3 regions of the Monashia sp. HAY1-2A genome follow, and region 2 is predicted to be linked to each of the others. Evidence: predicted binding sites of a transcription regulator. Region 2 holds the regulator's gene; each other region holds the start of a gene.
The links. Region 2 encodes LexA, which represses DNA repair genes until DNA is damaged. Its sites were predicted from a motif close to TCGAACANNTGTTCGA; they were not measured.
Positions count from the first base shown of each region.

Region 1: recA (recombinase RecA) is a predicted target of LexA. The motif match lies at 3,016-3,031, and genes of this name have one in related genera.
Region 3: ACPYOM_RS05540 (DUF6504 family protein) is a predicted target of LexA. The motif match lies at 5,152-5,167, and genes of this name have one in related genera.

Region 1 is NZ_JBNDHY010000083.1:4,530-14,210, reverse strand. Features, by position in the region: gene ACPYOM_RS13385 (mandelate racemase/muconate lactonizing enzyme family protein) at 1-240, shown strand, start outside; gene ACPYOM_RS13380 (DUF3352 domain-containing protein) at 378-1,958, opposite strand; gene ACPYOM_RS13375 (DUF3046 domain-containing protein) at 2,174-2,425, shown strand; gene ACPYOM_RS13370 (O-acetyl-ADP-ribose deacetylase) at 2,422-2,955, shown strand; gene recA (recombinase RecA) at 3,208-4,251, shown strand; gene ACPYOM_RS13360 (regulatory protein RecX) at 4,254-5,033, shown strand; gene ACPYOM_RS13355 (YceI family protein) at 5,175-5,780, opposite strand; gene miaB (tRNA (N6-isopentenyl adenosine(37)-C2)-methylthiotransferase MiaB) at 6,004-7,521, shown strand; gene def (peptide deformylase) at 7,571-8,236, shown strand; gene miaA (tRNA (adenosine(37)-N6)-dimethylallyltransferase MiaA) at 8,233-9,216, shown strand; gene dapF (diaminopimelate epimerase) at 9,218-9,681, shown strand, end outside.
Region 2 is NZ_JBNDHY010000015.1:35,914-45,594, forward strand. Features, by position in the region: gene ACPYOM_RS03930 (PKD domain-containing protein) at 117-572, shown strand; gene ACPYOM_RS03935 (hypothetical protein) at 609-1,514, opposite strand; gene lexA (transcriptional repressor LexA) at 1,629-2,336, opposite strand; gene ACPYOM_RS03945 (LysM peptidoglycan-binding domain-containing protein) at 2,565-2,978, shown strand; gene ACPYOM_RS03950 (hypothetical protein) at 3,239-3,544, shown strand; gene ACPYOM_RS03955 (alpha/beta hydrolase) at 3,541-5,277, shown strand; gene nrdR (transcriptional regulator NrdR) at 5,659-6,156, shown strand; gene ACPYOM_RS03965 (vitamin B12-dependent ribonucleotide reductase) at 6,286-9,210, shown strand; partial or broken gene ACPYOM_RS03970 (transferase) at 9,288-9,681, opposite strand, start outside.
Region 3 is NZ_JBNDHY010000024.1:5,209-14,889, forward strand. Features, by position in the region: gene pknB (Stk1 family PASTA domain-containing Ser/Thr kinase) at 1-58, opposite strand, end outside; gene ACPYOM_RS05515 (lytic transglycosylase) at 176-1,162, opposite strand; gene ACPYOM_RS05520 (Rv2175c family DNA-binding protein) at 1,549-1,875, shown strand; gene ACPYOM_RS05525 (polyprenyl synthetase family protein) at 1,897-3,003, opposite strand; gene metF (methylenetetrahydrofolate reductase [NAD(P)H]) at 3,096-4,004, shown strand; partial or broken gene ACPYOM_RS05535 (DUF4126 domain-containing protein) at 4,245-5,084, opposite strand; gene ACPYOM_RS05540 (DUF6504 family protein) at 5,300-5,695, shown strand; gene ACPYOM_RS05545 (SAV_6107 family HEPN domain-containing protein) at 5,758-6,216, shown strand; gene ACPYOM_RS05550 (DNA polymerase III subunit alpha) at 6,213-9,681, shown strand, end outside.

The sequences.
Region 1 (9,681 bases), on a different contig from region 2:
CTGCGCCGGGCGCACGACGCCGGGCTGCGCACCATCGTCGGTTCGATGATGGAGTCGCACGTCGGAGTCGGTGCGGCGGCCTCGCTCGTCGCTGCCGAGCCGACGACGGAGGTCAGCGACCTCGATGCCGCCTGGTGGTCGGTCGCCTCGCCGGTCGAGGGCGGTATCCGGTACTGCGGCAACGAGATCCGCCTGCCCGACGCCCCCGGGTCCGGCGTGACGGGGCTCGCCCGCGCCTGAGCCCGTGCGACGAGGGACCCCGCCGGGGCGGGGTCCCTCGTTCGTCCGGACGGGCGACCGCTGGCGTCGCAGCGGTCGTGCCGGTCGTGCCCGTCCTGCAGCCGTGCCGCCCCGTGGGACGTGCCGGGCGGCGTCGTTCAGTTGCCGACGACGCGGAACGTGAACGCGCCCTCACCGGCGCCGGTCTGCCTGGCGTTCAGACCGACTGCCTTGAGCGACTCGAGGAAGGTCTTCTCCTGACCGTGGACGCCGCTGAGGTAGAGCTTCTCGAGCTTGTCGAGGTCGAGGAACACGGCGACGTTGGACCCGCTGACGTCACCGACGGCCTGCGTGAAGGCCTCGCTGTCGCCGAGGCGCCCACCGGCCTGGAGGTCGTCGGCGTAGTCGGACGTCGTCGCCACGTACACCTTGTCGCCGACGACCCGGTGGGTCAGGGCGGGGGCCCCGCCCGCGGAGCGGAGCAGGCGGGTGATGACCGCGTCGGCCCGCTTGGCGTCGCTCGAGATGATCTTGGCGCCGATCGTCGGGGCTGCCGAGGTGAGGTCCTGGCCGGGGACCGAGAGCGTGAAGGAGCGACCGAGGAGCGCCTTGAGGTCGGCGGGTAGCTTGACGCCGAGCCCCTGCTGCACCATCGCGAGGACGTCGCCCTGGCCGCGTGCGGCACCGTCGAGCTGCTTCTTCAGGTTCGGCCACGCGGCGTCGATCGACTGGTCCGCGCCGGACACCTGCAGGGCGGCCATCGTGTTGGCCGGCAGGTTGGCCAGCTCCGTGCCATCGCCCTTGGCCGTCCCCGATGCGTCGGCGCCCCGGACGACACCGGCCAGCTCGACGTAGTCGGCGTCGAAGCGCAGGGCGGCGGCCAAGCGGCCCTTGCCACCCGGCACGGCGGTGGGCCCGAGGCTGCCGCCGAGCTTCTGCAGCTCGGGCAGGCCGAGGCGCATGTCGACCCACGCCGACGCCACGCCCTGCTCGCCGAGCGCCGACATGTCGCCGGCGAAGGTCGCGTTCTGCGCGAGACTGCCCTTCGCGGTCGCCGCGAGCGTCGCGTCGCCGAGGCCAGCCGGGGTGAGGATGGCGTAGCCGTCCTTGACGCGCAGGTCGGTGTCGGCCCCGCTGGCGCCGCAGGTCCGGAGCCGGTCCAGCGTCGTGCGCGCGGCGTCCTCGTCCCTGACCTGGATCGCCACGGCGAGGTTCGGCTTGTCCTTCGTGCCACCGGGCCGCAGCGCCAGGCCGACGCGGTCGCCGAGCCACGGCGCGATGTCGGTGTCGTAGCGGAACGTCTTCATGCACGCGTCGCGCGAGTCGTGGGCGGCGAGGTCCCAGAGCTTCTTGCGGGGGTCGCCGCTCCCGAGGGTGTTCTGGATCTGCGGGACCTTGCCGAGGAAGCGGACCGCGGCGACCTTCTGCCCGGCGGAGGGGTCGATGTCGAGGCGGAGGTAGGCGTACGCGTCACCGGGCAGCACGTCCGCGGGCTGCGAGCCGCCCCCGCCCAGCTGCTGGGCCGCGAAGACCCCGGCGCCGCCGAGCAGCACCACCGCGGCGAGGCCGCCGGCGAGCAGACCGGTACGCCTGCGGCGAGCGACGCCCGGCGCCGCCGGCTCGTCCGAGAGGGCGACGCCCTCGGTTGCCGTGGACCCGACCAGGTCGCCGGCGACGGGATACGTGTAGGGCTGGGTGACCTGCGTGTCTCCCGAAGGTCGGTACGTCGAGTCGGACATGTGAAGTGCTCCCCCTGAGGATGGTGTGCCGGCACTGGCGCCGCGCAGCGACGATATCGCCTGGTGAGGACGGCCATGTCCGGTTCGGCGATCCTGCGACGCGGTCGTGACCGGAGGCGTCCCGGGCCGGCTCCCGACGCCGAGTGGAGGCGTCGGCGACGAGGGACGACCGCAGCGGGTCGGGCACGGCTGCGCCGGGTGGCAGACTGGCAGGCGTGCGGATGAGTCACTTCTGGACCCTGATGGAGGACGAGTTCGGCGAGGGGTACGCGAGGTCGCTCGCCCGCGACCACGTCATCGGCTCGCTCGGCGGCCGGTCCGTCGACGAGGCGCTCGCAGACGGCGAACCGCCACGCCGCGTCTGGGAGGCGATCTGCGACGACATGGACGTGCCCGAGTCCCGACGCCTCGGCCGCGACGACCGCGTGGCCCGTGGCGCGCAGGGCGGCCAGGTGGCCGGCCCGTGAGCGCCCCGCGCGGCCGGATCACCCTTCGGCGTGGGGACATCACGACCGACGCCGGAGCCGACGCCATCGTCAACGCGGCGAACTCCTCGCTCCTCGGCGGTGGGGGCGTCGACGGCGCGATCCACCGCGCAGCCGGTCCTGACCTGCTCGCCGAGTGCCGGCTCCTCGGCGGGTGCGCGACCGGCGACGCCAAGATCACCGGTGCGGGGCGGCTGCCGGTCCGCCACGTCATCCACACCGTGGGTCCGGTGTGGCGCGGCGGCGGGGCGGGGGAGCCGGAGCTGCTCGCGTCCTGCTACCGCCGGTCGGTGGAGCTCGCGGCCCAGGCGTCGTGCGCCGTCGTCGCGTTCCCGGCCATCTCGTGCGGCGTCTACGGCTACCCCCCCGACGCGGCGGCCCGCGTCGCCGTGACGACGCTCGCGGACGCTCTCGCCGCGTTCCCGGCCGTCCGGGAGGCGCGCTTCTGGCTCTTCTCGGACCAGGTCCACGCCGCCTTCGAGGCGGCGCTCGCCGAGGCCGGGGAGGCCTGACCCTCGGCGGGTGCGCTGATCGAGCGGTCGGCCACGGCGGCGGCGTGTCGCTGCCCGGTCTCGAACACGTGTTCGGTAGTGTTGTCCACAGGTCCGGTGTCGTCCATGGCATCGTCCACAGGCCGTCTCGTGGTGAACTCCGATGTCGGCGCCGGCACCTAACGTCTGACCCGACAACGGAACTCACGAACGCCGTCGTTCAGGGTCGAAGGCAGACGACCGCAGCGCAGACGGCAGATAGGTGGCCACCACATGGCATCGGTGATGGACAAGGACAAGGCCCTCGCCTCGGTGATGGGTCAGATCGAGAAGAGCTACGGCAAGGGTGCGGTGATGCGCCTCGGCGACGACGTCCGACCGCCGATCGAGATCATCCCCACGGGGTCGATCGCCCTCGACGTCGCGCTCGGCATCGGCGGCCTCCCGCGTGGGCGCATCGTCGAGATCTACGGCCCGGAGTCCTCCGGCAAGACGACCGTGGCCCTGCACGCGGTCGCCAACGCGCAGCGCGCCGGCGGCATCGCGGCCTTCATCGACGCCGAGCACGCGCTCGACCCCGAGTACGCCAAGAAGCTCGGCGTCGACACCGACGCCCTGCTCGTCTCCCAGCCCGACACCGGTGAGCAGGCGCTCGAGATCGCCGACATGCTCATCCGCTCCGGCGCGCTCGACATCATCGTCATCGACTCCGTCGCCGCCCTCGTGCCGCGCGCCGAGATCGAGGGTGAGATGGGCGACAGCCACGTCGGCCTGCAGGCCCGCCTCATGAGCCAGGCGCTGCGCAAGCTCACCGGTGCGCTGAACTCGACGGGCACGACCGCGATCTTCATCAACCAGCTGCGCGAGAAGATCGGCGTCATGTTCGGTTCGCCCGAGACGACCACCGGTGGAAAGGCGCTGAAGTTCTACGCGTCCGTACGTCTCGACGTGCGTCGCATCGAGACCCTCAAGGACGGCACCGAGCCGGTCGGCAACCGCACCCGTGTCAAGGTCGTCAAGAACAAGGTGTCGCCGCCGTTCAAGCAGGCGGAGTTCGACATCCTCTACGGCCTGGGCATCTCGCGCGAGGGTGGACTCATCGACATGGGGGTCGAGCACGGCTTCATCCGCAAGGCCGGGGCCTGGTACACCTACGAGGGCGACCAGCTCGGCCAGGGCAAGGAGAACGCTCGCAACTTCCTCAAGGACAACCCCGACCTCGCCGACGAGATCGAGAAGAAGGTCAAGGAGAAGCTCGGCGTCGGGCCGCGTGTGGACCAGCCGGCCGAGGTCGCGGACGTCCCGGTCGACTTCTGATCGTGAGCTCCGGAGCTCGCCGTCCGGACCGGTCGTCAGCCGGCCTCGACCCGTCGGTCGAGGAACGGCTGGCCCGGGCCGCGCGGATCCTGGCCGAGGCCGAGGGCCTGTCCGGGGCGCCTGCTCCGGCCGGCTCGGGCAACCCCAGGCTCTGGGGCGAGCCGGGACCCTGGGGCGACGGGTCGCCTCGCCGAGATCCCGAGCTCGAGCCGGGAGGCCGCCGCGCGCCCGGTCCCTCTCGGCGGGGGAGGCGTGGCACGCCACCACCCCCGCCCGACCCGACGACGCACGCGCCCGAGACCGACCCCGAGTCGGTCGCGCGCGCGATCGTCCTGCGACAGCTGAGCATGGCGCCCCGCAGCCGGGCCCAGCTGGAGCGAAAGCTGCGGGACCGCGGCTGCGACGACTCGGTGGCGACCCGGGTCCTCGACCGCATGACCGAGGTGGGGCTCGTGGACGACGAGGCCTACGCCGAGATGCTCGTTCGCTCCAAGCAGGCGGCACGAGGTCTGGCCCGCAAGGCCCTCGCCCACGAGCTGCGCAAGCAGGGCATCGACCAGGACGTCGCCGAGGAGGCGCTCGGCCAGGTCGACGCCGACGACGAGCGGGCCAGGGCCGAGGACCTCGTGGCCAAGAAGCTGCGCACCATGCACGGGCTCGCGCCCGACGTGCAGGCCCGCCGGCTGGCAGCCATGCTGGCCCGCAAGGGCTACTCCGGGGAGATCGCGTGGCCGGTCGTGCGCGATGCGGTCAACCTCGCCGAGGAGCACCAGCGAGACTGACCCGCCCCGTCACGCCGGCCGCGGACCGGCAGCAGGAAGGTCCGGTGCCGACGGGATGGACCCGAGGGCACGACGAAGGGCGGGGACCCTGCGGTCCTCGCCCTTCGTGGGGTGGCCGGCGCGGCCGGGTTCAGGTGCAGGTCACGCCTGCGACGGCACCACGGCGATCGCCGAGATGTCGAACTCGAGCTTGACCTTCTCGCTGACGAGGACGCCACCGGTCTCGAGCGCCGCGTTGAACGACAGGTTCCACTCGGTGCGGTCGATGGTGACGCCGCCCTCGAAGCCGACGCGGGTGTTGCCGAACGGGTCCTTGGCCGAGCCGGTCTCCTCGAAGGGGATCGTGACGGACTTCGTCACCCCGTTGATGGTGAGGTCACCGGTGATCTCCCACTCGGCGCCGTCGCGCTCGACGCGCGTCGAGACGAAGGTGATCTCGGGGTGGTTCTCGATGTCGAAGAAGTCAGGGGTGCGCAGGTGGCCGTCGCGCTGCTCGTTGCCGGTGGTCACGCTCGCCGCCTTGATGGTGACGGTGACCGAGGAGTTGGACGGGGTGGCGGTGTCGACGTGGGCGCTGCCCTCGAACTCCTCGAACTGGCCGCGCACCTTGGTGACCATGGCGTGGCGCGCCGAGAAGCCGATGCGCGTGTGGCTCGGGTCCAGCGTGTAGTCGCCGGTGATGTCGGCGACGGCGACGGAGGTGGTCTCGGCCGCGGGGGCCTCGGCGGTGCGGTTGAACAGTCCCATGATGAGTCCTTCGGAGTAGATGATTGAATGTTCAACGACAGTCTGCACTGATCTCGTTGAACTGTCAAGCATTGGTTCAAACTCGGACCGTGGTCCGGTTATTCCGCCGTAGGGTGATGGGAGGCCGACGTCCGGTTGAGCCGTCGGACGGGGGCGCGGGACGCCGTACCCTAGACGCGGCCCGCACGCCACCGCGCGCCCGGCGGACTGACGGAGAAGGACGATGCCGAAGACCTATGACGTGCGCACCCACGGGTGCCAGATGAATGTCCACGACAGCGAGCGCCTCGCGGGCCTCCTCGAGACCGCGGGCTACGTCGACCTCGCCAGCCTTCCCGCGGGGGAGCGGCCGGAGGTGGCCGACGTCGTCGTCTTCAACACGTGTGCCGTCCGCGAGAACGCCGACAACAAGCTCTACGGCAACCTCGGGCAGCTGCGCCCCGCCAAGCAGAAGAACCCTGACCTGCAGATCGCCGTCGGCGGGTGCATGGCCCAGAAGGACCGAGGCGCCATCGTCGAACGCGCCCCGTGGGTCGACGTGGTCTTCGGGACCCACAACATCGGCTCGCTGCCGGCACTGCTCGACCGGGCAGCCCACAACCGCAAGGCCCAGGTCGAGATCCTCGAGAGCCTCGAGGTGTTCCCGTCCACCCTCCCCACGCGCCGCGACTCCGCCTACAGCGGTTGGGTGTCGATCTCGGTCGGGTGCAACAACACCTGCACCTTCTGCATCGTGCCGAGCCTGCGGGGCAAGGAGCAGGACCGGCGTCCCGGTGAGATCCTCGCCGAGATCGAGGCACTCGTGGCCCAGGGCGTCGTGGAGGTGACCCTGCTCGGGCAGAACGTCAACACCTACGGCGTCGAGTTCGGGGACCGGCTCGCGTTCGGCAAGCTGCTGCGCGCGTGCGGTGACATCGAGGGCCTGGAACGCGTGCGGTTCACCAGCCCGCACCCGGCCGCCTTCACCGACGACGTCATCTCGGCCATGGCCGAGACGCCGAACGTCATGCCGAGCCTGCACATGCCGCTGCAGTCGGGCTCCGACGACGTGCTGCGCCGGATGCGTCGCTCCTACCGCAGCGCCAGGTTCCTCGGCATCCTCGACCAGGTGCGTGACCGGATCCCCGACGCCGCGATCACCACCGACATCATCGTCGGCTTTCCCGGCGAGACCGAGGCAGACTTCCAGGGCACCCTCGACGTCGTGCGCGAGGCGCGGTTCTCCAGCGCCTTCACCTTCCAGTACTCGATCCGGCCCGGGACCCCGGCGGCGACGATGGAGGGCCAGGTGCCCAAGGAGGTCGTGCAGGAGCGCTTCGACCGGCTCATCGCCCTCCAGGAGGAGGTGTCGTGGGCGGAGAACCGCCGCCTGGAGGGACGGGAGGTCGAGGTCCTCGTCGCGCCGTCCGAGGGGCGCAAGGACTCCGCGACCAAGCGCCTGTCCGGCCGGGCCCGCGACAACCGTCTGGTCCACTTCGCCCTCGCCGGTGGGGCCGAGGTGCCGCGCCCGGGCGACCTCGTCACGGTCGGGGTCACGTACGGGGCGCCCCACCACCTCGTCGCCGACTCGGCCGTCACGGGTGGCGCGTACCGGGTGCGCCGCACGCCGGGTGGGGACGCGTGGGCCGCGCTCCAGGACGCGCCGACCGGCCCGCGCAAGCCGGCTGTGACCCTCGGGATGCCGGGCATCGGACGCCCCGCCGCGACCGCTCCGAGCGCTCCCGCCTGCGCCGCCCCCTGACCTCCGGCCGGTTCGGGCGCGAGCCGGTCGGCGTGCTTGACTTGGGCCCATGACCGTGCGCCCGATCGTCATCAGCGGCGAGCCCGTGCTCCACCGCTCTGCCGCCCTCGTGACCGAGTTCGACGACGACCTGCGGACGCTGGTCGAGGACATGCACGAGACGAACGTCGCGGCCAACGGTGTGGGCCTTGCCGCCCCGCAGGTCGGCGTCGGTCTGCGGGTGTTCGTCTGGAAGATGCCGAACGACGACGGGGTCCCCGAGTCGGGCCACGTCGTCAACCCGACGGTGACCACCTCGAAGGTGCCGCCGGGCCGCCCCGACCCGCACGAGGAGACCGAGGGCTGCCTGTCGGTGCCGGGTGAGTCGTTCCCGCTGCGGCGGGCCGAGCGAGCCCACGTCGTCGGGTTCGACGTCGAGGGCAACCGCGTCGAGTTCGACGCCACGGGCTGGTTCGCCCGCTGCATGCAGCACGAGTACGACCACCTCAACGGCACGCTGTACGTCGACCGCCTGGACGAGCGCCAGTCCAAGAAGGCGAAGAAGGCCGTGCGCCGCAACGGCTGGGGCACGCCGGGGCACTCGTGGATGCCCGGTGTCGACGCCGACCCCTTCGGCCACGACGAGGCCGACCTCGACGCCGAGGGCCACGAGGGCCACGAGGGCCACGAGGTGCACGCAGGCCGCCACGGCGAGCACGACGAGCTGGCGGGGTGACCCGGCCGGCGGACGCGGCCGGTCCCGACGGTGCCCTCGCCGCGCTGCCCGCCGTCGTCGCCGTCGTGGGGGCCACCGCGACCGGCAAGTCCGACCTCGCGCTCGACCTGGCCGAGCGGCTCGAGGGGGAGGTTGTCAACGCGGACGCCATGCAGCTCTACCGCGGCATGGACATCGGTACGGCGAAGCTCGCGCCCGCCGAGCGTCGCGGCATCGCCCATCACCAGCTCGACGTCCTCGATGTGACCGAGGAGGCGAGTGTCGCTGCCTACCAACGGAACTCGCGGGCCGACATCGCGGCCATCCGTGCCCGAGGCCGTCGTCCCCTCCTCGTCGGCGGCTCGGGGCTCTACGTCCGGGCGGCCCTCGACCGGCTCGACATCCCGCCCACCGACCCCGCCGTCCGAGCCCGGCTCGAGGCGGAGGCCGACCGCGAGGGAGGCGAGGCGATGCATGCCCGCCTCCGCGGCGTCGACCCGCAGGCGGCCGCGCGCATCCTGCCTGGGAACGTCCGCCGCGTGGTACGGGCCCTCGAGGTCGTCGAGCTGACCGGCCGACCGTTCAGCGCGTCGCTGCCGGCGCGCGAGCACGTCACTCCGGCAGTCGTTCTCGGGCTTCGCCTCGACCGCGCCGTGCTCGACGAGCGGATCGGCCGTCGCGTCGACCGGATGTGGGACCAGGGCCTGCGCCAGGAGACCGAACGTCTGCTCGCAGCGGGGCTTCGCGACGGGTTCACGGCGAGCCGCGCCATCGGGTACAGCCAGGCCATCGCCGTTCTCGACGGCGACCTGTCCGAGGAGCAGGCCCGGATCGACACGGCCCAGGCGACGCGTCGTTACGCGCGCCGGCAGGCGTCCTGGTTCGGCGCCGACCCGCGCATCGTCTGGCTGGAGGCCGAGGCTCCCGACCTGCTCGACCGCGCCCTCGCCGCAGTCCGGGCCCACGACGCGTCGGTCCCTGCCGTACCGGAGAATGACTGACATGACGCGCTTCACCAAGGGCCACGGCACCGAGAACGACTTCGTCCTCGTTCCCGACCTCGACGGCACCCTCGAGCTCACGCCGGCGCAGGTGCAGCGCATCGCCGACCGTCACGCGGGGCTCGGCGCCGACGGCGTCATCCGTGTCGTGCGCACCCGGTACGCCACCGACGACGCGGTGCGCTCCCAGGCCGACGACGCCGAGTGGTTCATGGACTACCGCAACTCGGACGGGTCCCTCGCGGAGATGTGCGGCAACGGCACCCGCGTCTTCGCCGAGTACCTGCGCCGCGAGGGACTCGCCCACGGCCGGCAGCTGAGCATCGCCACGCGTGCCGGCACCAAGACCATCCGCGTCACCGACACGGGCTACGCGGTCGACCTCGGGCCGTGGCGGCTCTCCGACGAGGAGGGTGCCCGCCGTGACGGTTTCGACGTCATGGTCCGTCCCCGCCACGGCAGGCC
Region 2 (9,681 bases):
TGCCATCCGCGAAATGGCCGTCAGTCGAAGAAGCTGGACCGAGCGGTTGGGCGTACGTGGGGTCGACGTGTCTGCCGAATCTAGTGCCAGGCGCAAAACCTATCCCCACGGTGGCAATGATCGTGGATGCCTTCCATAGAACAGTGTGGTCGAAAGGAACGATCTCGACGCAGCCGAGGGGGAACACGACGCTCGTCAACCTCAAGACCTTCTACAAGGTCGACTGGGCCAGCAGGGGGTTCCAGCCGGGCGAGATCGACCTCGTCGACCCGGCCACGATGTTCGGGTACCGCGTCGAGATCCGTCCCAAGCTCGTCAGCTACGTGTACCGATTCGGGGACGGCACGAGCGAGGGCCCGACCACCTCGCCCGGTGGCGTCTACCCCGACGGCGACATCGTCCACACCTACCGCAGACCGGGCACGTACACGTCGCGGGTCGACGTGACGTTCGGCGCGGACTTCCGCATCAACGGCGGCGCGTGGATCTCGATCCCTGAAACGGTGACCGTGCCGCAGCCGGGCACCCCGATCACCGTCAAGGAGGCGCGGAGCGTCCTCGTCCGCAACTGATCGTCCGACGACCGGCGGTGGCGAACCACCGGGCCGTCACTCCGCGATGGCGGCGGCCCTACGAGCCTCGAGGTCCGTGCTGTCGCGCAGGTTCCACAGCTCCTTGGTCTGGAGGATCCAGTAGGCGCAGAACAGGACGATGATGATGACTTCGCAGATCAGGATCACGTGGTCGAAGCCGTGCAGCGTCAGGTGTGCGAGCACCGTGAGGGCCAGCAGCGCAGCCAGGGTCCCGGCGATGACGAGGTACCACCTCTTGTACCCCGCCGCTTCTTGGGTCGAGGTGTGTCGGTCCTCGACCCGGAAGGCGCTGAGGACCATGACGGCGATGACGCCGGCCACCATCGTCGCGGCGGCGATGCCGTGGCTCAGGGCCACGAAACGGTCGGGCAGCGCGAGGAAGAGCACGAGCTCGAACACGACCACGGCACTGCACGCCGCGGTGACGAGCAGGGTGCGCACCGGTGGTCGGCGTGCGGGGTCCCTGAGCTCGGCGCGTCGCAGCCATGCCGTCACGACGAGGGCGAGGAGACCCACGGCGACCAGGGACCACACGCTGTTGTCGACCGCGTCGGAGATGGCCGTCGTGGGCAGGGCGAACGGGTTGGGCGCGCCTGCAACACTGCAGCGATCGTCCGGGACGGTGGGCACCATGGCGACCACGAACGCCATGAAGCCGGAGAAGTTGAGGAGCACGTCCTCCTCCGACGAGTGGCCCTTGTAGACGACGAGGGCGGCGCCGAGCGCGCAGAGGCTGCCGACGAAGACCGTGCGCGCAGGGGTGAAGTAGTAGGCGCTGATCGAGCCCAGCCAGCACGACCGGTTCGTGCCCCACCACCACTGGAGCACGACGGACAGCAGCAGCATGAGCAGCAGCGCCACCATGCCGCCCCGCAGATAGCGATACGTGAAGACGACGTCGCGGTCGGGCCGGTCGGGCATGGCGTCCTCCTCAGGCACTGTGCTCCCAGAGTGGCGAGTCCAGGGTGCGGATACCTCACGGCGCGCCGCAGATGATCCGCGACGCGCCCGTGATGTGGCCGCGGTGGGGGCTGCTCAGACGCGACGCAGGACTGCGGTCACCTTTCCGAGGATCGTCGCATCGTCGCCGTCGATCGGGTCGTAGGCCTCGTTGTGAGGCAGCAACCACACGTGACCGTCCTTGCGCTTGAAGGTCTTCACCGTGGCCTCGTTGTCGAGCATCGCCGCGACGATGTCGCCGTTCTCGGCAGTCGGCTGCTGGCGCACGACCACCCAGTCGCCATCGCAGATCGCGGCGTCGACCATCGAGTCGCCCTGGACCTTGAGCAGGAAGAGCTGCCCCTCGCCGACGACCTGGCGGGGCAGCGGGAAGACGTCCTCGACGACCTCCTCGGCGGTGATGGGCACCCCGGCGGCGATCTTGCCGAGGACGGGCACGTACGACGCCTCGGGGCGCGTGTCACCGGAGTCGGTCTCGACGTCGTGCTGGTCGGACGCTGCGGCGCGCCCGCGGCGCCCCGTCGCGTCTCCGGCGTCGGGGGAGACGACCTCGAGGGCGCGCGGACGGTTGGGGTCCCGACGCAGGTAGCCCTTGCGCTCGAGGGCGGCGAGCTGGTGGCTGACGCTCGACGGGCTGGCGAGCCCGACGGCCTCACCGATCTCGCGCATGCTCGGCGGGTAGCCGCGTCGGTCGACGGAGTTGCGGATCACCTCGAGCACGCGCCGCTGGCGCATCGTCAGCCCATCGCCCTTGTCGCGGTCGGGAAGCTCGGTCACGCCCATGGTGTCCCCTTCGTCGGCGGCCCCAGGCACCCCGGTCCCGGCGCTCGCGAGGCCAGTGTCAGTGGTGACTGGTGTGGTTGGTGGTGTGAGGAAAGCGTACGGGGTTCGAACACAGTTGCCAAACACCTGTTCGAAGCATGTCTCGACTTCATCGATCAGACGTGCTACAACTCGTACAGGCGTTCTATCGAACACATGTTCGCAAGTCAGCAGCAAGGGGAGGTCAGCATGAGCGTGGTCGCCATCGAAGCCGTTCGCCGGCAGCGGGAGACGGGGGTCGGGGAGTCCGACTTCGTCTCGCGGCCGCAGCTCGTCCTCGTTCCCACCGGACGCGCCGCCGTGCGGGCCGCCCGTGCCGCCCGCCCGCGGATGCGCCTGACGCGGTTCGGCCGCCTCGTCGTGACGCTCTTCGTCGGCGCCGTGGTCCTCGCCCTCGGGATCGGCCTCGCCAGTCAGCTCGCCTCGGCCACGGGTGCACCGCGCACGATCACGGTCGAGTCGGGTCAGACCCTGTCGGGCATCGCGGCTCGTGAGCTCCCGGGCCTTCCGGTGCGCGAGGGGGTCGTCGAGCTGCAGCTGGCCAACTCCCTCTCGACGTCGATGATCCACACGGGCCAGCGGCTCGTCATCCCGGCTCCCTGACGTCGCCGTTCGTGCCGCCTCCCGGCACGTCCCCCGACCGCCGCGTTGGCTCCACCTTCAGCGGCTGGCCCTCCAGGCGCTTCGACCCCGTCTGGTGGCCCGGACGCCGCACCCCTTCGGGTGCGGCGTCCTGCTGTGTCCGGCTTCGGCCGCCCTGTGGATGAGGCATGGACGCTGGGCGCCGGTCCCCGGGCCTGTGGATGCACCTCTGCCCGCGAGCGATGTCCTTCCTACCGTGGGGATCTCGGGAAGGGGAGCGCATGCGGTACGAGGTGGACACGGGCACGGTCGACGACGCGGCCGCGACGGCAGACTGGGCGCTCGCGCGCCTGACCGTGGTGAGGCCGGATCTCGCGGTCGAGCCGGTCGGGGTGGCGCTCGCCGGCGGCATGCTCGCCGCATCCGTCTCCCGGATCTCGCTCGCCTGGCGAGAACGGCTTCGTGAGGCCCGTGTGGAGCTGCTCGGCCTCGGGTCGGCCCTCCAGGAGGCCTCGAGGCTGTACTCCGGCGTCGAGCATGCCGCCGCCCGGGCGTTCACGAACCCGTCCGGTGACGGTGCGCCGTGACGACGTTCGACGTCGCTCGCGTGCGGACGGCTCGTCCCGGTGCCCTCGAGCTCGCCGCCCGCCGTCTCACGCAGAGCCGCCTCGAGGTCCAGGCCGTCGTGGCGGACCTGCTGCATCGCCGGGGCTCGACGTGGTCGGGACCGGCGTCGAGCGCGGCCGCCGAACGGCAGGTGACCCTCGTCGCCGGCCTCGCCCGCCTCGCGGCGTGCCTGGCGGCGTCGTCCACCGCCTTGCAGGACGGCGCCATCCGCCTCCAGGCCGCACAGGACCTGCTCGCCCGGGCCGACGAGCGCGCGGCCTCCGACGGCGCCTGGCTCGGACACGACGGCACGCTGTTCCTTCCCGTGCGCGCGACCGGTCTCGACCCGGTCCTCGAGGCCCACCGCGCTCGACGCGACGAGCTGCTGCGCGAGGAGGTCCACACCTACCTCCGTCAGGCCGTGCGCATCGCGACAGACGTCGATGCCGGCCTCGCGGCGGACCTCCTCTCCGTCGCGCGCGGTGGTCGGTCCGGGATGGATCTGCTAGCCGCGAGGGGCACCCCGCCCGTGCCCGTGCCTCCGGTCGTCGTCCACGACGCGTCCGGCGCCTACGCGTCCGCCGCCTGGTGGCGCTGCCTCACCGAGGCGGAGCGCAACGCCGTCGTCCACGAGCACCCGCAGTGGGTCGGTGCGCGTGACGGCATCCCGGCCGTAGCGCGGCACGAGGCGAACCTCGTCCTCCTCGCGGAGGCAGAACGAGCGGCGTCGAGCGCCTACGAGGCTGCCCGCCGTGACCCGCGGAGCCGGCGGACGGCGGGCGCCGTGGCCCGGACTCGCGACCGTGTCGAGGACCTGCGGGCGATCCGCGCCGTCATCGGGCGTCGGGATGGGGTGGCTCGCCGGCTCGTGCTCGTCGATGCCACCGGCGCCGACGTCAAGGTGGTCCTCGCGCAGGGCGACGTGGACCGGGCTGAGCACGTCGTCACCTTCGTCGGGGGCATGGGGACGACGGCCCGGGGCGACCTCGAGCGCTATGACGACCTCTTCGCGCCGCTCCGCCGTCAGGCCCTCACCGAGGCGAATGGTACGGACGTCGCGATAGTCACCTGGATGGGGTACGAGGCTCCTCAGGCCGACGAGGTGCTGACCAGCATCGATCGCAGCGTGCTCAACCCGAAGCTGGCCCGGGACAACGCGGACGAGCTCGCGGTGTTCGTCACCGGGGTCGGGGCGGCACGGGACCGGCGCGTGCACCAGACCGTGTGGGCGCACTCGTACGGCTCGGTGCTCGCCGGTCACGCCCTCCTGCTGACGAGCTCGGTGGATGACGTCGCCGTCTTCGGGTCGCCGGGCGTCCCTTTCGACCGCATCGAACGGACCGGCCTCAAGCCGGGGTCGTTCAACGTCCTGTCCGCCGCTCATGACCTCGTCGCGCGTCCCGGCTGGCCGCTGCACGGGCAGCGCCCGGACACCGTCCGGGGTGCCGTCTCCCTGTCGACGACGTCGCTCAAGGACCCGGCCAGGGCATGCAACGCCTGGCGCGCCATCGGGGCGGGGGCCGACGAGCCCGCACGGACCTCGACCGGCCACTCCGACTACCTGCATGCCGGGAGCGTCAGCGCCGACAACCTCGTGGCGGTCGCGGTCGGTCGTCGCGACCTCACCGTGCGCCAGACCCCGGTCGAGCGCAGCTGCGTCTCCGTGCCGGCGATCCCTCCACCGCCTCTCGTTCGTCTCCCCATCGGTAGATAGGGGAGTCGCCGTCATGGACCACCCCTAGATCTAGGGGTGGACGGTGGTGTGACACGCCGGGACGATCGGGACCTGTGTGACGTTTCCGCAGGTCAGCGACCCGGCATGTCCGGTTTCTCCGATGTGCTTGCGACGCAGGTCACGACGTGCCTAGAGTTACCCCTACATCTAGTAGTTACACGGATGTAAGACGTCCACATGTAGTCCCCAGCCACGCGGGGGTTATGGACAGGTCGTCCCCAGTCCGTCCACAGACTCATCCCCAGGCGGCGCCCGGTCCACGAACACGGGAGCCTGCCTGCGAGCGAGCGAGGGCGGCATAAGGGGGTGGCCGAGGGCGTTCCCACCACTGGGTTTCTCGGACGAGGGAGGTGACCACGCGTGCATTGTCCGTTCTGCCGGCACACCGACTCGCGGGTCGTCGACTCCCGCACCACCGACGACGGCACTGCCATCCGCCGCCGTCGCCAGTGCCCCGAGTGCAACCGCCGCTTCACGACCCTCGAGACCTCGAGCCTCAACGTCATCAAGCGGTCCGGCGTCACCGAGCCGTTCAGCAGGGCCAAGGTCCTCTCCGGCGTCCGAAAGGCCTGCCAGGGCCGACCGGTCACCGAGGACGACCTCGCGCTGCTGGCCCAGAAGGTCGAGGAAGCCATCAGATCGCAGGGAAACGCCGAGATCGAGGCGCACGAGGTCGGCATGGCCGTCCTCGAGCCGCTCCGAGAGCTCGACGAGGTCGCCTACCTGAGGTTCGCCAGCGTGTACCAGGCCTGGGAGAGCCTCGAGGACTTCGAAGGGGCCATCGCGCTGCTTCGAGCCGAACGTGACGCGCTCGGGACGGGCCCGCAGCCCCACCCCGGGATCGGCGCGCAGCGGTAACCACCCTCCACACGAATCGCCCACACCACCAAGGGGACTGTCAGACCCCGGCGAGACACTGGCACCTAACGACACGACGAGCACACGGGCCCGGGGCGGGCCCGCACACGGTCAGGGAGGCCGCACGACATGACGGAGATCGGTAACCGCACATCTCGCTCGAAGACGGGCGCCAAGGGCGTCAAGATCGAGCGCATCTACACCACGCCAGGCGTCCACCCGTACGACGAGGTGACGTGGGAGAAGCGCGACGTCGTCCAGCAGAACTGGAAGACGGGCGAGACGATCTTCGAGCAGCGCGGGGTCGAGTTCCCCGACTTCTGGTCGATCAACGCGAGCACCATCGTCACGACCAAGTACTTCCGTGGTGCGGTCGGCACCGCGGCCCGCGAGGTCTCGCTCAAGCAGCTCATCGACCGCGTCGTCCTGACGTACGTCGCCGCGGGCAAGCAGCACGGCTACTTCGCCACCGGCGCCGACGCCGAGGTGTTCGAGCACGAGCTGACGTGGGCGCTGCTGCACCAGGTCTTCTCATTCAACTCGCCCGTGTGGTTCAACGTCGGCACCAAGTCGCCCCAGCAGGTCTCGGCCTGCTTCATCCTGTCGGTCGACGACTCGATGGACTCGATCCTCAACTGGTACAAGGAGGAGGGGAAGATCTTCCAGGGCGGCTCCGGCGCCGGCCTCAACCTCTCCCGCATCCGCTCGTCCAAGGAGCTGCTCTCCTCGGGTGGCACCGCATCGGGCCCGGTGTCGTTCATGCGTGGTGCCGATGCCTCGGCGGGCACCATCAAGTCCGGCGGGGCGACGCGTCGCGCGGCCAAGATGGTCGTCCTCGACGTCGACCACCCCGACATCGAGGAGTTCGTCGAGACGAAGGCGCGCGAGGAGGACAAGATCCGCGCCCTGCGCGACGCCGGTTTCGACATGGATCTCGGCGGCAAGGACATCGTCTCGGTCCAGTACCAGAACGCGAACAACTCGGTGCGGGTCAACGACGAGTTCATGAAGGCCGTCGAGGACGGCACGCCGTTCGGCCTGCGCTCACGTCTGTCGGGTGAGGTCATCGAGGAGATCGACGCCCGCGGACTGTTCCGCAAGATCGCCCAGGCCGCGTGGGAGTGCGCCGACCCGGGCATCCAGTACGACGACACGATCAACGCCTGGCACACCAACCCCGAGACCGGCCGCATCACCGCGTCCAACCCGTGCTCGGAGTACATGTCGCTCGACAACAGCTCGTGCAACCTCGCCTCGCTCAACCTGCTGAAGTTCCTCCGCGACGACGACACCTTCGACGCGGTGACCTTCCAGAAGGTCGTCGAGCTCGTCATCACGGCGATGGACATCTCCATCTGCTTCGCCGACTTCCCGACCGAGTCGATCGGTGACACGACGCGGGATTACCGCCAGCTCGGCATCGGCTATGCCAACCTCGGCGCCCTGCTCATGGCCACCGGCCACGGCTACGACTCCGAGGGCGGCCGCGCCCTCGCCGGCTCGATCACCTCGCTGCTGACGGGTGCCGCGTACAAGCGCTCGGCCGAGCTCGCCTCCGTCGTGGGTCCCTACGCCGGTTACGCCCGCAACGCCGACGCCCACAAGCGCGTCATGCGCAAGCACCAGGCCGCCAACGACGACATCAAGACGCTCGACGACATGGACTCGAGCATCCACAAGGTCGCCACGAAGGCGTGGGACGACGTCATCAAGCTCGGCGAGAAGCACGGCTACCGCAACGCCCAGGCGTCGGTGCTGGCCCCGACCGGCACCATCGGCTTCATGATGGACTGCGACACGACCGGCATCGAGCCGGACTTCTCGCTCGTCAAGTTCAAGAAGCTCGTCGGCGGCGGCTCGATGCAGATCGTCAACCTGACGATCCCGCGGGCGCTCAAGAAGCTGGGCTACCAGCAGGAGCAGATCGAGGCCATCGTCGAGTACATCGCCGACAAGGGCCACGTGATCGACGCCCCGGGCCTCAAGCCGGAGCACTACGAGGTCTTCGACACCGCCATGGGCCAGCGCGCCATCTCCCCGATGGGCCACGTGCGCATGATGGCCGCGGCACAGCCGTTCCTGTCCGGGGCCATCTCCAAGACCGTCAACCTGCCCGAGACGGCGACGGTCGAGGAGATCGAGGACGTCTACATGCAGGGCTGGAAGCTCGGCATCAAGGCGCTCGCCGTGTACCGCGACAACTGCAAGGTCGGCCAGCCGCTGTCCGACGGCGGTTCGACGGCCAAGGACAAGGCGAAGGACGCCCCGGCCGAGACCGTCGAGCCCAAGGTCGAGAAGGTCATCGAGTACCGCCCGGTGCGTCGTCGCCTGCCCAAGCGCCGGACGTCGCAGACGACGTCGTTCGCGGTCGGAGGCGCGGAGGGCTACCTCACCGCCGGCACGTACGAGAACGGTGAGCTCGGCGAGATCTTCCTCAAGTTCGGCAAGCAGGGCTCGACCCTGGCCGGCGTGATGGATGCCTTCTCGATCGCCGTGTCCGTCGGCCTGCAGTACGGCGTCCCGCTCGAGACGTACGTGGAGAAGTTCACGAACCTGCGCTTCGAGCCGGCCGGCATGACCGACGACCCCGACGTGCGGATGGCCCAGTCGCTCATGGACTACGTCTTCCGTCGTCTCGCGCTGGACTACCTCGACTTCGACACCCGTTCCTTCATGGGCATCCACACCGCCGAGGAGCGTGCGCGCCAGGTCGAGACCGGTTCCTACGAGGCCATCGAGGCCGACGACTCGGAGGACGAGGAGGAGCTGGCCGAGGAACTCGCGTCGCTCCAGCAGTCGACGCCGGTGACCCGCAAGGAGCCGAAGCCCGAGCACAAGGCCGAGAAGTCGGCCGAGGTGGACGTGAAGTTCGGGGCCGGTGCGGCGTCGGCTCGCGAGGCCTCGGGTGACGTGCACAGCTCCGCGGAGCTGCTCGAGAAGTTCGGCGGCATCACCGCCGACGCCCCGATCTGCATGACCTGTGGCACGAAGATGCGTCCCGCCGGCTCCTGCTACGTCTGTGAGGGTTGCGGCAGCACCAGCGGCTGCAGCTGATCCGGCGACAGGCACACCGAAGGGCCCCACGACTACTGTCGTGGGGCCCTTCGGTTGCGGTCACGTCCGCCCGAGTCCTAGGCGGCGTGGCGCTTGGTGCTGGGCCTGCGGATCACGGCATCGGCGCCGATCGTCTCGTCGACGTCGATGCGCGCGCCGTCCCAGATGTGCGCACGTGGTCCGACCTTGGTGCGCGCACCGACCCGGGCGCGGCGTCCCACGACGGCGCCTCGCCCGATGTGGGCAGCCGAGCCGATCTCGGCGTCGGCGTGCACCGTGGCGCCGGCATCGATCCAGGCGCCGCTCTGGATGTTGGCGCGGGGTCCGACGGTCGCGCCCCGGTCCACGTACGCCGTGTCACCGACGTAGGCGCTCGTGTCGACCTCGGCGTGACGCTCGACGTATCCGCCACCGTTCTCGTGGCGGACGTAGTGCAGCACCGTGCCGTTGTCGGTCTCGAACTCCTCGTAC
Region 3 (9,681 bases), on a different contig from region 2:
TGCGGTACCGGCCGTCGATCACCCGACCGACGAGGGCGTCCGCCACGCTGGACGTCACGGGCAGGAGTTTACGGGCTGACCCTGCGCATCCCGTGCAGGCGAGCCGCGGCCCCGCGCACCCGGGGGGAGGGTGTGCGGGGCCACGGTCTCCTGGGCTCCCGGGGGGTTGGGAGCGTCACATGCGGTCGTAGACCGCAAGGACGTTGGCGACGTACTTCTTCGTGTCCTCGTAGAGGCCCTTGGTGCGGACCGAGTAGAGGCCCTGGTAGTACCCGGCGACCGCCTGCTCCCGCGAGTCGGCCGAGGCGAGCAGCGCGCGGATGATGAGGACTCCACCGGTGACGTTGTCCCGCGTGTCGTAGCGGTCGAGAGAGCGCCCGGCCAGCTGGGAGGACCACGTCTCGGCGATCGGCATCAGCTGCATGACCCCGACGGCGTCGCTGAAGGACACCGCCCGCTGGTTCCACCCCGACTCGATCCATGCGATCGCGAGCGCGAGCTTGGGGTCGACGCCGTTGCGGGTCGCCGTCGCCCGGATGATGTCGGCCGTCTCGGTGCGGCTCGGGACGTCTCGGGCGGCGAGCTTGGCCTTGCTGGCTGCGACGGCCAGCTGGGTCTTCGTCGGCGTCGAGTAGCCGCTCGGCGGCGTCGGGCTCGGTGCCGGGCTCGCGGGCGCCGGTGCGCTGGCCACACCAGGCACGACGATGCGCTGACCGATGTAGATGAGGCCGGCGTTCTTGAGCTTGTTGGCGGCGAGCAGCTTGGTCAGGGACACCTTGTACCTGGCGGCGATGCCAGACATCGTGTCACCACGGACGACGACGTGGACGATGCTGCCCGCGGGCACGGAGACCGGGGCGGACGAGCCGGACGACGTGACGGCACCCCTGGCCGGCTTCGTCGGTGTCGCCGCGGACCGCGGCGTCGTGGCCGTCGCGGGCGAGCCGGGGACGAGCAGCCTCTGGCCCGGCAGGATCAGGCTCCCGCCGGCGGCGAGCCGGTTCTTGTCCACGAGCGCGCGCACCGTGGTGCGGTGGGCGATGGCGAGATGCCACAACGTGTCGCCGGGCCGGACGGTGATCGTCTTCCACGGCGTCGCGTGCACGGGCACGACGACGGCGTGGGGCGGCTGCGCCAGCGCGGCGACGTCGGCGAAGGGCATGTGGGGTCCTTTCCTGGGGCCCGGTTGCAAGAAATGTGGTGTGGAGGGGCTCTGGGAAGGGGCTGGTGGTGCGGTGAGCTGCTCGAGGCGGGTTCGCTGTCGTGCGGTCCCGGGACTCCTGTGAGGGATGGGGCGTGTGTGACGATATCGCATGATTGAGCGCTAAAGTAAAAATACAGCGATGTAATTCGGCGCTGGTCCGTGTGTCGCACTGCCCGGCTCGGGTGGCAGACTCTGACGACGTGAGCCAGAGCCCGAACACCGACTCCGCAGCACGCTCCCACGCCGGCCCCGACGCCGGTTCGGACCTCGTTTCCGACGCCGTTTCCGACGCCGTTCCTGAGACGGGTCCGTCGCACGACCTCGAGCGCCTCGTCGGGGAGTGGCTGACGGTGCCCGACGTCGCCGAACGGCTCGGGGTGCCGCTGGCGCGCGTGCGTCGCCTCATCGCCGACCGCGAGCTCCTCGCCGCGCGCGTCGGGGAGCGCCACGTCCAGTCCGTGCCGGCGAAGTTCCTCGACGACGAGGGCCCGCGGCCCGAGCTGCGCGGCACCTTCACGGTGCTGGCCGACGGCGGCATGCACGACGACGAGATCATCACCTGGCTCTTCACCCCGGACCCGACGCTGCCCGTCGAGGGGGCCCCGATCGACGCCCTGCGCGCCGGTCACAAGACCGAGATCCGCCGGCGCGCCCAGGAGCTCGCCTTCTGACGTGTCGGTCAGGAGTGGCGGTCAGGAGTGGCGGGCCGTCGAGACCGCGACGAGGCCCTCGAGGACGCCGAGGGCCTCGTCGGCGAGGACCCCGGTGTCCCGGGCCCGCGCCACGGCCGTGCCCGACGCCTCGGCGAGCTCGCCGATGAGCGCCTCGACGCGCTCGACGGCGCCGGTGCGGACGAGCACCTCGCGGATCGACTCGACGCCGGCGAGGTCGAGGTCGTCGCGGCCGAGCAGCCCCTCCACGAGACGGCGGTCCGGCTCCGACGCCGCATCGAGGGCGTGCGCGAGCAGGACGGTCCGCTTGCCCTCGCGCAGGTCGTCGCCGGCCGGCTTGCCGGTGGCCTCGGGGTCGCCGAAGACGCCGAGGAGGTCGTCACGGAGCTGGAACGCCTCGCCGAGCGCCAGGCCGTAGTCGGACAGCGGCTCGAGGGCGTCCTCGGGTGCTCCGCCGACGAGGGCGCCGATGAGCAGCGGGTGCTCGATCGTGTACTTGGCGCTCTTGAAGCGGATCACCTTGCGGGCCGAGGCGACCCGCGCCTCGAGGTCGAGACCGTCCCAGCCGCGCGCCGACTCGAGCAGGTCGAGGAACTGCCCACCCATGAGCTGGGTCCGCATGAGGTCGAACAGGCCCCGGCCCCGGGCCAGATCGGTGGCCGGCAGGCCGCACGACGAGTAGAGCTCGTCGCACCACGTGAGGCACAGGTCGCCGGCGAGGATCGCCGCGCCCTCCCCGAAACGGTCGGAGTCGCCGGACCAGCCGTGGTCGGTGTGGAGCGAGGCGACCGCCCGGTGGGCCGAGGGCTTGCCGCGGCGGGTGTCGCTGCGGTCCATGACGTCGTCGTGCAGCAGCGCAGCGGCCTGGAAGAACTCCATGCTCGCCGCGAGCCGCACGAGTGCGTCGGAGTCGGCGCCCCCGGCCGCGCGGTAGCCCCAGTAGAGGAAGCCGGCGCGCAGGCCCTTGCCCCCGGACAGCAGGCCTGAGACGGCGGACACGAGGGGCGCGGTCTCCTCACCGATGGCGGCGAGCGCCTGCGTCGCCCCCGCGACCTGGCCGTCGATCGCGTGCTGCACCCGACGGCGCAGCACGTCGAGGTCGGTGGGGGTCTGCACGGGCTCCTCCATCGAGTCGGGAATCGTGGTCAGCCTACGCGGGCGTCAGACCGCCCCGTGAACAGCCCACACACCCCGGACGGGGGCCGCCTAGGGTGAGCGGCATGGCGCACGGCACCGCATCCTCGATGGCTCGGGCGGAGCGGTTCACCCGGTCCATCCCGGCGCTCATCGAGGCCGACACCCCCACCTTCAGCTTCGAGTTCTTCCCCCCGAAGGACGACGCGGCCGAGGTGCAGCTGTGGCAGGCGGTCCGGCACCTCGAGAAGATCTCGCCGAGCTTCGTGTCGATCACCTACGGCGCGGGGGGCAGCACCCGGGACCGCACGGTGCGCCTGACCCAGCGGATCCTCGAGGAGACGACGCTGACGCCGATGGCGCACCTGACATGCGTCGGGCACTCGGTGTCCGAGCTGCGCGGCATCGTCGGGGCGTACGCCTCGGCGGGGGTGCGCAACATCCTGGCCCTGCGCGGTGACCCGCAGGGGGGCCTCGGGCAGCCGTGGGTCGCCCACCCGGAGGGGCTCGACCACGCCGACGAGCTCGTCGCGCTGGTCCGCGGGCTCGGCGACTTCACGGTCGGGGTAGCGGCGTTCCCCGACCGTCACCCCGAGTCGCGCGATCCCGCCGAGGACGCCGAGACGCTGATCCGCAAGGAGCGCGCCGGGGCGCAGTTCGCCATCACCCAGATGGTCTTCGACGTCGACAACTACCTGCGGCTGCGCGACGAGCTGGCCCGGCGCGGGTCGCAGCTTCCCGTCGTGCCGGCGATCATGCCGATCACGAACGCGCGCCAGGTCGTGCGCATGGCCCAGCTGGCCGGCCAGCCGATGCCGGCTGCCGTCACCGACCGCCTCGACCGGCTCGGGGACGACGCGGAGGGCGTGCGGGCCGAGGGCCTGGCCATCGCCACCGAGTCCGCGCGGCGCCTCCTCGACGAGGGTGCGCCGGGCATCCACTTCATCACGATGAACCGCTCGTCGGCGACGCTCGAGGTCTTCGGCCGGCTCTGAGGGTCGGCAGCGGCGTCGGTCGACGGCCTCGAGCGTCGCCGGGTCAGGCCGGCGGGTCCTTGGAGGCCTCGTCCGGGGCCGGCGGACGCGTCGGGCGGGCGCGGCCCGGCCGGCGGCCCGGCGGAGCCGTCGGCGGCGCCGCGGTCGGGACGGCGATGCCGCCCGCTCGCCCCATGCGTCGTAGCGCCGCTTGAGCCGGCGCAGGCGCCCGGCGAGCGTCCACACGAGCAGCCCCCCGGCCGCGAGGAGCAGCAGCGCGGTCGTCGCAGCCGCCCAGGGGTGGGCGATCGCCAGGGCCATGACGCCGGTGACGGTGACGTCCTCGCCCGTGCTGACGACGATGGTGCTGGCGGGCTCGGGCGAGGTGTTGACGATGCCCCGCAGTCCGGCCTTGACGCCGTGTGAGACCAGGGCCGTGACGCCACCGGTGGCAGCACCGACGGCGGCATCGAGGCTCGCGGTCTCGTGGCCGATGAGGTAGCCGATCGTGGCCCCGACGGCGGGCCGCACGACGGTGTGGACCGAGTCCCAGACCGAGTCGACGTAGGGGATCTTGTCGGCGACGAGCTCGAGGAGGAAGAGGACCGCCGCACCGACGAGGACGTCGGTGCGGGCGAGCGCGTCGGGGACCTGTCCGAGGTTGAAGAGGCGGTCGGCGAGGCCGAGGACGAGCACGACCGCGTACGCGTTGATGCCGCTGCCCCACCCGGTGGTGAAGGCCAGGGGGATGAGCTCGGCTCCCACGTCACTCCTTCGTCCAACCCGGCCTGCGGGGGCGGCGGGGTCCAGGCGCGGCCGGACGGCCGAGCCTCGGTCCAACGCTGCCGACCGTCCCGTAATCCCGAGGTGCGCGCAAGGGCTGCGAGGACGGCCGGTCGGGGCGCTGCCCTGCCGGGTGGGGCGCTGCCCTGCCGGGTGGGCGCGCACGAGAGACGGGCCCGGGCCCTGGACGGACGGGACCCCTGCGCCCTTCCGGCCACGGGCCGGACCCGTGGTGACCCACTCTGGTCGAGCACGTCCACGTGGACCTGAGCACCGGTACTCAGGTCCACGCAAACCGCCCCGAACGTGAGCAAACACGGCCTGCGCCGCCGGCCGTCGGATCGCCTTGACACGGTGTCGGCGGCAGGGGTTACGCTGGTCGAGTTCGAACAGGTGTTCGAGTGTTCATCGTTCAGTCCAGTCGTCGGTTGGGGTGTCGGCCGTCCGTGTGGGGCGCGGGCAGCCAGGGTCGTGACCTCCCGCCTCGACGTGTCCGAGGGAGACGTGTCGTGGTGCGCAGGTTCAGTGATGCAGTGCAGGTCAGGGTCCGGTTCGAGCAGGACGGATCCCAGGTGACGGGTGCCTCCCGGGCCGGTGCAGGTGCAGGCCCGGATGCAGGTCCGGGTGAGGCTCCGGTCGACGGCGCCGCCCGGGAGCGGCCCGAGGCCTTCATCTGGAAGGGCCGCCTCTACGTCGTGCGGGAGGTCCTCGCGCAGTGGCGGGAGCGGCGGGCGTGGTGGCACGACGCCCTCGACGCCGAGGAGGCGCAGGTGCGCCCCGGCGAGACGCTCCTCGCCGCCGCGAGCGAGCAGCACGTCTGGCGGGTCGAGGCGAGCCCTGGGTGGTCGTTCACGCCCGGGGTCTACGACCTCGCCCACGACGCGTCCCCCCGCGGTGACCGCTGGTCGCTCGTCCGGGTCGCCGACTGATGCCCGCCACACCAGCCACCGTCCCCGCGCTTGTACCCGCGCCTGTCGAGAGGAGCCGACCCGTGGCCACCGCACCGTTGCACCGCCCGCCCATCTCCGTCGCCGTGCTCACCCTGCTCGACCGCTCGAGGGGCAGCCTCGAGTCGGCCTGCCGCGTGAGCGAGGCCACCGAGCGCTACCGCGACGCCCACCTCGGGGCCCTGCGCGCCGCCGCCGCGCTGGTCGCGGCCCGGACGGCGCCGACGCCGCGGTCCCGACCCCGCAGCGTCTGGCAGGTGCTGCCCCTCGTCGCCCCCGAGCTGGGGGAGTGGGCCGCGTTCTTCGCCGCGTGCTCCGCACGCCGGTCCGTCGTCGACCGCGGGGGCCACATCGCGCCGCGCGAGGCCGACGACCTGCTCCGGCAGGCCGAGATGTTCCTCGAGATCGTCCAGGACCTGCTCGGCGTGCCGATCGCCGTCCCGCTGCCGCGGACCATCACCCCGGTCTCGTCCGGGCCGAGGAGCCGTGCGAGCGGGGCATGACGAGCACGACCACCAGCACGACGCCCCGGGCGGTCGGCCCGAGGTCCGGGGCGGGAGCCGGCCGCGTCGGCGACAGCTTCGTGCACCTGCACGTCGCGAGCGGCTACTCGATGCGCTACGGCACCGCGACACCCCGCCAGCTCGTCGAGCGGGCCGCCGCCTGGGGCCAGCCGGCGCTCGCCCTCACCGACCGCGACGGGCTCTACGGTGCAGTCAAGTTCGTCCGCGCCTGCATGGAGCACGACGTCGCCCCCGTCCTCGGTGTCGACCTCGCCCTCGAGCCGCCGCGCACCGGCCCGACCGGTCGCCCGCGTCGGTCCGAGCACAGCCGCACGCCGGTTCGCGGGGGTGCTCTCGTCGACCCGCGCCTGCCGCGCGTCACCGTCCTCGCCCGCGGCCGGGCCGCGGGGCTGCCGCCCGGCCTCGGGTGGGCCGCCCTGTGCCGGCTCGTCACGGCGACCCACCTGCGGGGCGAGCGGGGCACCCCGGTCACGACGCCCGAGCTCCTCGCGGAGCACGCGCGCCCCGGCGGCCCGCTCGCGTCGGGGGAGGGTGGCACCCCCGGCCCCGGGACCCTGCCCGTCACCTCCGGTGTCGACCCGTCGAGGCGGGCGGACGCCGGACCCGCACCGCTCGTCGTCCTCCTCGGCCCCGACTCCGACGTCGGCCGCGCGGTCCTCGCCCGGCGACACGGCGATGCACGGGCGGCCCTCGAGCGATGGGTCGCGCTGCTGCCGCCCGGCGGCCTCGTCGTGGAGGTCGTGTGCCACGGCGGTCCCGAGCACCTGCCGGCCAGCCTCGGCCAGGCCGGCCGGATGCTCTCCCTCGCCCGCGAGGTCGGCGTGCCGAGCGTCATCACCGCGGCGGTGCGCCACACCGACCCGCAGGACGCCGCCGTCGTCGACGTCCTCGACGCGGCCCGGCGCCTCGTCGCGCTCGACGCGCGCCACCTGGACCGCGTCACGACCGCCGGCCACCTCGCGCCGACGCCGGTCATGCACGCCCTCGCCCGCGACGTCGTCCAGGTGTCGGGCCCGGGGCTCGTCGGCGGCGGGGCGCTCGCCCGCGAGCAGGCCCACGAGCTCGTCGCGCGCACGACCGCCCTCGCCACCGAGTGCGTCCAGGACCCGCGTGCAGACCTCGGCATCGGCTCGGTGCACCTGCCCGAGCCCGACGTCCTCGGCATCAGCGCGGGCACCGACCCGCAGCACGTGCTCGCCCGACGCTGCCGCGAGTCGATCGCGACCCGCTACCCCGACCGGTCCGGGTCCGGGCTCGCCGCCGTCGGCGACCGTCTCGAGGACGAGCTCGGCGTCATCGAGACCCTCGGCTACGCGACGTACTTCCTCACCGTCGCCCAGGTGTGCGACCTCGTCCGCGAGATGGGCGTGCGCGTCGCGGCCCGCGGCTCGGGCGCCGGGTCGCTCGTCAACTACCTGCTCGGCATCTCCGGCGTCGACCCGATGCGCCACGGCCTGCTCATGGAGCGGTTCTGCTCACCGCTGCGCGCCGAGCTGCCCGACATCGACATCGACGTCGAGTCGGCCCGCCGCACCGAGATCTACGAGCGGATCCTCGACCACTTCGGGGGCGACCGCGTCACGTGCGTCTCGATGATGGACACCTACCGGGTGCGCCACGCGATCCGCGACGCCGGTGCGGCGCTCGGCCTGCCGCCGCCCGAGATCGACGCCATGGCCAAGGCCTTCCCGCACATCGCCGCCCGCAACGTGCGCCACGCCCTCGCCGAGCTGCCCGAGCTGCGCGCGTCGGGTCTCGACGTGCCGCGCCTGCAGCTGATGTTCGACATCGTCGAGCGGCTCGACGGCCTGCCACGGCACATCGCGCTGCACCCGTGTGGCGTCGTCCTGTCCGACTCCGCGCTCCTGGACCGCACGCCCGTGGAGGCCAGCTGGCTCGGCTTCCCGATGAGCCAGTTCGACAAGGACGACGTCGAGGAGATGGGCCTGCTCAAGCTCGACGTCCTCGGCATCCGGATGCAGTCGGCGATGGCGCACGCCGTCGAGGAGGTCGAGCGGGTCGACGGCGTCCGGGTCGACCTCGACGACGAGGAGCAGGTGCCCTTCGACGACGAGCCGACCTTCGAGATGATCCGCTCGACCCGCACCCTCGGCTGCTTCCAGATCGAGAGCCCCGGCCAGCGCGAGCTCATCGGCAAGTTCGGCCCGCAGACCTTCGAGGACCTCATCGTCGACATCTCGCTGTTCCGCCCGGGACCGGTCAAGAGCGACATGATCGTGCCGTTCCTCAACGCCCGCCAGGGGTGGAAGGAGCCGGCGTACCTGCACCCGACGCTCGTGCCCGCGCTCGAGGAGACCGAGGGCGTCGTCGTCTTCCACGAGCAGGTCCTCAAGATCGTCGCCGAGACCACCGGCGTCAGCCTCGCCCAGGCCGACGAGGTGCGCCGCGCCCTCGGCAGCCCGGCCGGGCAGCTGGAGGTCGAGGCGTGGTGGCGTCCGGCGGCGAGGGCGCGCGGCTACGCCCCCGAGGACGTCGACCGCATCTGGGAGGTCCTCAAGGCGTTCGCCTCGTTCGGGTTCTGCAAGGCGCACGCGGCGGCTTTCGCGCTGCCGACCTACCAGTCGGCCTTCCTCAAGGCGCACCACCCGGCCGCGTTCCTCGCGGGCGTCCTCACCCACGACCCCGGCATGTACCCCAAGCGGCTCATCCTCGACGACGCCCGCGCCTTCGGCATCACGATCCTCGGCCTCGACGTCAACGCCTCCACCGGCACGTACCGGTTCGAGCGCACCGAGGACGGCGGCGAGGCCATCCGCCTCTCGCTCGCCGACGTGCACGGCATCAGCGAGGCCGAGGTCGCCCGCATCGTCGCCGGCCAGCCGTACTCGAGCCTGTCCGACTTCTGGCAACGGGCGCAGGTGTCGCGGCCCGTCGCCGAGAAGCTCGTCCTCGCCGGGGCGTTCGACACGATCCACGACATCGACCTCGTCGGACCCTCCCGACTCGACGACGCCGGCGGGTTGACGCGCCGGGCCCGCAGCGGCCTCGGTCGGCGAGGCCGGGTCACCCGGCGTGACCTGCTCCTGCACGTCGCCGAGCTCGACCGGTGGTCCTCCTCGCAACGCCGGTCGAGCCGGCGCGTCGCGGCCGCGAGCCGGTCCCGCGGACGGGTCACGTCGGTGTCGGCCACCGGCGACATCCGCGCCCTCGCCGCGGCACAGTCGCAGGCGTCGTCGGGCGCCCCCGAGCACCTCGCCACCCAGCTGACGCTCGACCTCGGTGACGCGCCCCGGCTCACGGCGACGAGCGGCCTGCCCGAGATGACCGGCCCGGAACGCGTCCGGGCCGAGCTCGAGGTGCTCGGCCTCGACGCGTCCGGCCACGTCGTCGACTTCTACCGGCCGCTGCTCGACGCCCTCGGCGTCACGAAGGCCCGTGACCTCCTCGACGGTCGCAGCGGCCGCGAGGTGTGGGTCGCCGGGG